Salinarimonas sp.: one gene and its partner. The protein of the gene in region 2 interacts with the protein of the main gene of each other region in a pairwise test. Links are inferred from orthologs where the notes say so. Each region holds a gene or a part of one and is shown on either strand. Other genes may lie near its edges.

Region 1 (3,127 bases), 1.2 Mb from region 2 along the record:
GACCGGGCGGCGCTCGACCCCTTCTACGACTTCGTCGAGACGCTGCTCTCGCCCGTCTCCGCCGCTCCGGCGCTCAATCCCGGGGCGCGCTTGCCGGAGGGCTGGACCGCGCGTCGTCGGGTGGGCCGCGCCGAGCGGGCGATCCACGAGGCCCTCGCCGCCGGCGGCTGGGAGCCCCATGCGGGCGCGACGTGCCTCGGGGGCCATGCCTGGGCCGCGGCTCCGATCGACCCGGTGACGCTCGCGCCGTTGCGCTCCGGCGGCCCGGCCGACCATGCCCGCAACCCCGTCTGGCACACGCGGCGGGCCACTGAAGGAGCCACGAGGGCGACGCTGTGGGTCGGGGCCCGCGTCCTCTCCGTCGCGCCGCGTGGCGACGATCTCGAGGTCCGCGTCGAACGCGCCGACGGCGTCGCGCGCGTGCGCGCACGCGCGATCGTCCTCGCCTGCGGCGTTCTCGAAACGGTCGCGCTCCTGCGGCGCTCGGGTTTGACGCATCCCCGTCTCGGCCGGGACTTCACCTTCACCACGGAGGCTACGGCCTATGTCGCGACCGACCTTCGGCGCTGCGCCAGCGCGACGGAGCTGGCGATCGCGCGCATGGCGGCGATCTCGACGAAAGGACTCTACGCGCCGTCCGTCCCGGGACTCGTCAAGGGCGGAAAGATCTCCGCCTACGACGCGCGCGGCTTCGAGGGCGACGCCCGCCACGAGCGCAAGATCCGGGCCGCGACCGGCTCCGACCCGGACCTGCTGTCGCCCGCCTCGCGGCTGACCGTGAAACTCAGCTTCAAGGGGGAATCCGTCGCCTGGGAGGGGAAGCGGATCGCGCCGCCGGAGCCCACCGCGATCGACGGCGCGGAGCACGTTCTCGACTACACGCCCCACCCCCACGACAGGCGGCTCGTCGCCCGGGTGCGCGCGGCCTTCGCCGAGATCGCCGCCCTCTTCCCCGGCGGGCGCGTCATCGCCTCGAGCGACAACGTCGACGGGAGGGACCGGAGCTCGGCGCACCTTCACGGGGGCGCGATCTGCGGCACATGCGCGGCGGCGGCGGTCACGGACAGGGACTGCGCGCTCTTCGCCGAACCGCGCCTTTTCGTGGCAGACGCATCGATCATGCCGAGCTCGGGCGCGACGAATTCGTCGCTGACCGCCATGGCCAACGCAGCGCGCGTGGCGGACGCCGTCGCGGCGCGGCTCTGATCCTCGCAGGAACGACCGCGCCCGCTGGTGAACGCGGTTCCAGCTAGGGCACGAGGCGCGGCTGGGCCGCTGTCTTCCGCGAGCCCGCGCGCCTCGGCGCGCCGTTCTGCCGACGAGCTCTCGAGCTACGGGCCCCCGAGGGGTCGCCGGACCGATGTAGTCGATCGCGGCGCGTTCGTCACGTCCGTTCCCGACGCGCCGCGCGAGACGACGCGGCCCCGGACCGCTGGGCGATCCGGGGCCGCGTTCGCCGCCGAGGCGGCGCGCGTCAGCCGACGATGTCGTTCTGCGCGAAGAACTGGGCGATCTCGATCTGCGCGTTCTCGGCCGAATCCGAGCCGTGCACCGAGTTCTCGCCCACCGAGAGGGCGAACTTCTTGCGGATGGTGCCCTCGGCGGCGTTCTCCGGGTTCGTCGCGCCCATCACCTCGCGGTAGTTGGCGACGGCGTTCTCGCCCTCGAGCACCTGCACGACGACCGGCGCGGAGGTCATGAACGCGACGAGCTCGCCGAAGAAGGGGCGCTCCTTGTGGACCGCGTAGAAGGTCTCGGCCTGGCCGCGGGTCATGAGGACGCGCTTCTGCGCGACGATGCGCAGGCCCGCCTCCTCGATCACGGCGTTCACGGCGCCGGTGAGGTTGCGCTTGGTCGCGTCGGGCTTGATGATCGAGAAGGTGCGCTCGAGGGCCATGTCGGGAAATCCGTTTCCGTGAGGGGGTGGAAGATGGCGGGCTTATAGCCGTCGCCCTCGCCGCCCTCAAGCGTTTCCGGAGGTCCCGGGAGCATCGGTCCACCAGGTGGAAATTCGGCGGGTGGACGAGACGATGCGCGACGATGGGCGCGCCCGCGTCCCCCCGCGCGCCGCCTTCGGTGCGCCGCCTCGGTGCGCCGCTTCAGTGCGCCGCGAGGAAGAGCCGGGCCGCCCGCTGCGCGGCCGCGATCTCCTCCGTCGACATCTCCTCCGACAATTCGGCGCGGCGCGCCACCGCGGCGCGGCAGCCCTTGGCGACGGCGACGTTGAGCCACTTGTGGGCGGCGACGAGGTCCATCGGCACCGAGCGCCCGACGGCGTGCATCATGCCGAGCTCGTAGAAGGCCTCGCCGGTGTCGAGATTGGGCGCGAGGGCGGCGATGTCTTGCGCGCCGAGATCGAGACGAGCCATGGTTCCTGCTCCCCTGCTTGCTTGCATCGTTGAAGGAAAGCTTGCAGTGACCGCGTGAAAGCTCGTCTAAAATTCGCGGTGAATCGGCGCGTAACCGCGGTGAACGCGGCCTTAAGTGAATCGCGGGTGAAGAAGCGGGGTGTGGCGAGCCTGGGGGAGAAGAAGCGGGGGGTGGCGAGCCCGGCCGGGGACCCGCCGCGACGGACGAGCCGGACGCGCGTCGGGCGATCGCTGTCGTCCGCCGCCTCGGCATGCCGGTCGGCGCTTTGCCGCTCACGGCATCACGCCAGGGCGCCGCACGGCCGACTGCGCACGGGGGCGAGCGGCTGCCAACGCCGCTCCGAGCGGTCGCGACCGCCGCGGGCGGCGGCGGGAGGTCGGGTGGGCCAGGGTCCGCGCCCGCAGGCGCAGGGGGCAGTGCTGGGGGGCGATCCTGCGCCTGCGGGGGGTGCTTCGCGCGCTTCCAGGAGGGCACGAGCGAGCGACTGAAATCCTAGCCGAGCCCCCGGGGGAATGCAACTGATAAATATCATCACCACGGCCCGAGCCACTTCTCGCGCGTAGCGGGTAAGTCAGAATCGGACGTCGCAGGGCGCGCGCCCGTGAAACAACTAAAGGTTATGCATCTTGACGCGAAGCACGCAAAGGGGTGAGATCGCCCCGGATCGGGCGGAACGCCAGGAACGGTCAGGCGACCTGTGTCGGGGATGGGCTCCGGCGCCGTGGGCGACGCCTCGCCCGGTTCCGAAGGAGGGACA
Region 2 (3,219 bases):
CGCTCGGGGTCGGCGCGGCCTTCCTGGTGCGCCGCCTCTTCGTCGCCGACCTCACGCCCGAGATCCTCAAGACGCCGATGCTGCTCGCGCTGGCGCTGAGCGTCTACGCGCTCGCCAACCTCGCGATCAGCGAGGCGGGGCTCGTCGCCGCCACCGTCTTCGGCATCACGCTCGCCAACATCGAGGTCCCCGGCCTCTCCGAGCTCAAGCGCTTCAAGGAGGGCCTCGTCGTCCTCATCGTCTCGACGCTGTTCATCGTGCTGGTCGCCGATCTCGACCCGGCGATCTTCGCCGCCCTGTCCTGGCCCATCGCGGCGCTGACGCTCGCCATGCTCCTGCTGGTGCGCCCCCTCGCCATCGCGCTCGCCACCATCGGCAGCGATCTCGACTGGCGCGAGCGGGTCCTCACCGGCGCGATCGCCCCGCGCGGCATCGTCGCCGCCGCGGTCGCCGGCCTCGCCGGGCATCGGCTCGCCGAGGGCGGGGAGGGCTCGGCGGCGCTCATCGAGCCGGTCGTCTTCGCTGTGATCGCGACCACCGTCGTCATCCACGGCTTCGCCCTGCGCCCGCTCGCGCGGACGCTCGGCCTCTCCGCGGGCGAGGAGCCGGCGGTCGCCATCATCGGCGCCTCGCCCTGGGCGGTGGACCTCTCGCAGGCGTTGAAGCAGACGGGCGTCAAGGTCGTGCTCATCGACACCTATGCGAGCGCGACCCGCCGCGCGCGGGCGGCCGGCGTCGCGGCGATCCAGACGCAGATTCTCTCGGAGGAGGCCGAGGAGCGGCTCTCCGAGAGCCCGCTCGACTACGCCCTCGTCGCCACGAAGGACGACGTCTACAACGCCCTCGTCTGTGCCCGGCTCGGTCCCGAGCTCGGCCGCGAGCGCGTGTTCCAGCTTCCCGCCGCCGGCGATCTCGACCTCGAGGAGGAGCTCGACCGGGACTGGCGCGGCAAGCTGTTCGGGCGCATGCCGTTCGCGGAGTACGAGCGCCGCCACGCCGAGGGCTGGCGCTTCGCGCCGGTCCCCGCCGACGAGGCGCTCGCCGACCATGAGGACGGGGCGGGGCTCGTCTTCCTGCGCGAGGGCCGCGTCGTCTTCGAGAGCCGGGAGGAAATCGACCATTCGGGGCTCGAGCGCGGCACGGCGATCGCGCTGCTCCCGGCCGACCAGGTCCGCGCCCGCGGCGTGCGGAACGCCGACGAGAAGAGCTAGAGCATCATCCCACCAAGTGGAATCCGGTTGGTGGACGAGATGATGCTCCTCTAGACGCTCCAGTCGATCCCGCCGAGCCCGTGGCCTTCCAGCCAGGCGTTCGCCTTGGCGAAATGGCCGCAGCCGAGGAAGTCCCGGTGGCGGTTGAGCGGCGAGGGGTGTCCGGCCTCGAGCACGAGGTGCTTGTCGCGGTCGACGAGGCTCGCCCGGGCGCGCGCCTTCTCGCCCCAGAGCAGGAAGACCACGTGCGGGCGCGTTGCCGAGACCGCGGCCACCGCGTCGTCGACGAGCCGCGCCCAGCCGAGCTTGAGATGCGCGCCGGCTTTTCCCGCCTCGGCGGTCAGCGCGGTGTTGAGGAGGAGCACGCCCTGGCGCGCCCAGCCCGAGAGATCGCCGCGCCCCGGCGCGACCCGCGCGCCGTTCTGGGCGCACTCGGCGAGGATGGTCTTGAGCGACGGGGGAAGGCGGCGCGCCCCGACATAGGAGAAGGCGAGCCCGTGGGCGTCCCCAACGGTGGGGTAGGGGTCCTGTCCGAGCACGACGACCCGCACCCGCTCGAGCGGGGTCAGCGTCAGCGCCGCGAAGACCTGCTCCGGCGGCGGCACGAGGCGCGCGCCCTCGGCGAGCCGCGCGTCGACGGCCTGCGCCACGCGCTCCGCCCCGCCGTCGCGGAAGAAGGGCAGGGTGGTCCAGCCCGAATTGTGGGCTGCGCTTTCATGGCGCCCGCGGAAGTCCGCGAGCGCCCCTGTCATCGGTCCCGTCATCGGGCGGGCGTCACTGCCGGACGACGATCCGGTCGCCGATCACGTCGGTGCCGATGCCGCCGTTCGCCACGATGTAGTCGATCACCTGGCTCGCCATCAGCTGGGCGGCCGCGGCGTCGACCAGCGTCTCGCCGTTGCCGAGCATGCCGTAGCCGTCGCCGCCGCGCAGCAGGAAATCGTTCGTGGCGACGCGGTAGGTCGCGAGCGGATCGAGCGGCGCGTCGCCGACCGTGGCGGCGACGACGCGCGCGCCCGCCGGCTGCGTGATGTCGAGCACGACCGTCATCCCCGAGATCTGCGGGAAGGCGCCGGAGGCCTCCGGCAGGCGGGAATAGCCGTACTCGAGCGCTGCGAGCAGGTCGGCGCCCGAGAGCGTCACGAGGACGGTTCCGTTGCCGAAGGGCAGCTCGGAGAACACGTCGCGGCGGGTGAGCGTCGTGCCGGCGTCGTAGGTCCGGTCGGCGCGGATGCCCCCGCCGTTGGTCAGCGCGACGTCGGCGCCGGTGGCGGTGCGCATGGCGTCGGTGATCACGTTGCCGATCGTGGTCTCCATCGAGCGCACGCTGGCGCGGCGGGAATCGAGCGGCACCTGCGTCGCGCCGATCTCGACGTCCAGCGCCTCGGACAGCTCGGCCTCGTAGCCGGCGACGAGGCCGGCGATCTCGGCGTTCGGCTCGACGGTCGCCGTGTCGACGATCTCGAAGCGCGGGCGCCAGGAGACGTCGCGCTCGTCACCATCCACCTCGACGGTGACGTCGAGATGCGTGACGACGACGTAATCGGCCTGGGAGGAGCTCTCCACCATCGCCGTGCGCCCGTTGTAGACGACGCGCAGGTCGTGATCGTGGCCCGTGAGGACGACGTCCGCGACGCGCCCGTCGTACATCGCGAAGTCGACGTCGCGTCCGGAATGCGCCACCGCGACGACGATGTCGGCGCCGGCATCGCGCAGGGCGGCGGCCTGCGCGGCGGCCGTCCCGAGCTCGTCGGCGAACAGGAGATCGCCCGGGCTCGAGACCTGGACGGTCGTGGCGGTGACGAGGCCGAGGAAGCCGACCGTGACGCCCTCGACCTCGACGAGACGCGTGTCCTCGTGGCCCGGCAGCGGCTGGCCGTCGGCCCCGCGCAGGTTGGCGGCGAGGATCGGGAAGGTCGCCTCGGCGGCGCGCTCGAGATAGACCTCTGGCCCGAAGTCGAACTCGTGGTTCCCGGGCACGAAGACCGCAGGCTCCAGCTCGTTGAAC

The links.
Region 1: the proteins of ung (region 2) and ndk interact in binary tests that used the Escherichia coli proteins (3 or more experiments, as listed by UniProt). The link is inferred for Salinarimonas sp. from one-to-one orthologs.

The regions. Positions count from the first base shown.
Region 1 is NZ_CP157794.1:3,389,402-3,392,528, forward strand. Bases 187-3,002 are described here. They hold ndk (nucleoside-diphosphate kinase), read right to left. Parts: upstream 1,898-3,002; coding sequence 1,475-1,897; downstream 187-1,474. Other genes in these bases: ABL310_RS15555 (GMC oxidoreductase), read left to right, coding at 187-1,206; ABL310_RS15565 (sel1 repeat family protein), read right to left, coding at 2,100-2,369. Also shown: more of ABL310_RS15555, read left to right, coding at 1-186. UniProt on the Escherichia coli protein: Major role in the synthesis of nucleoside triphosphates other than ATP. The ATP gamma phosphate is transferred to the NDP beta phosphate via a ping-pong mechanism, using a phosphorylated active-site intermediate.
Region 2 is NZ_CP157794.1:2,220,343-2,223,561, forward strand. The notes cover bases 119-3,026. They hold ung (uracil-DNA glycosylase), read right to left. Parts: upstream 1,976-3,026; coding sequence 1,262-1,975; downstream 119-1,261. Other genes in these bases: ABL310_RS10290 (sodium:proton antiporter), read left to right, coding at 119-1,211; ABL310_RS10300 (bifunctional UDP-sugar hydrolase/5'-nucleotidase), read right to left, coding at 1,986-3,026. Outside these bases: more of ABL310_RS10290, read left to right, coding at 1-118; more of ABL310_RS10300, read right to left, coding at 3,027-3,219. UniProt on the Escherichia coli protein: Excises uracil residues from the DNA which can arise as a result of misincorporation of dUMP residues by DNA polymerase or due to deamination of cytosine.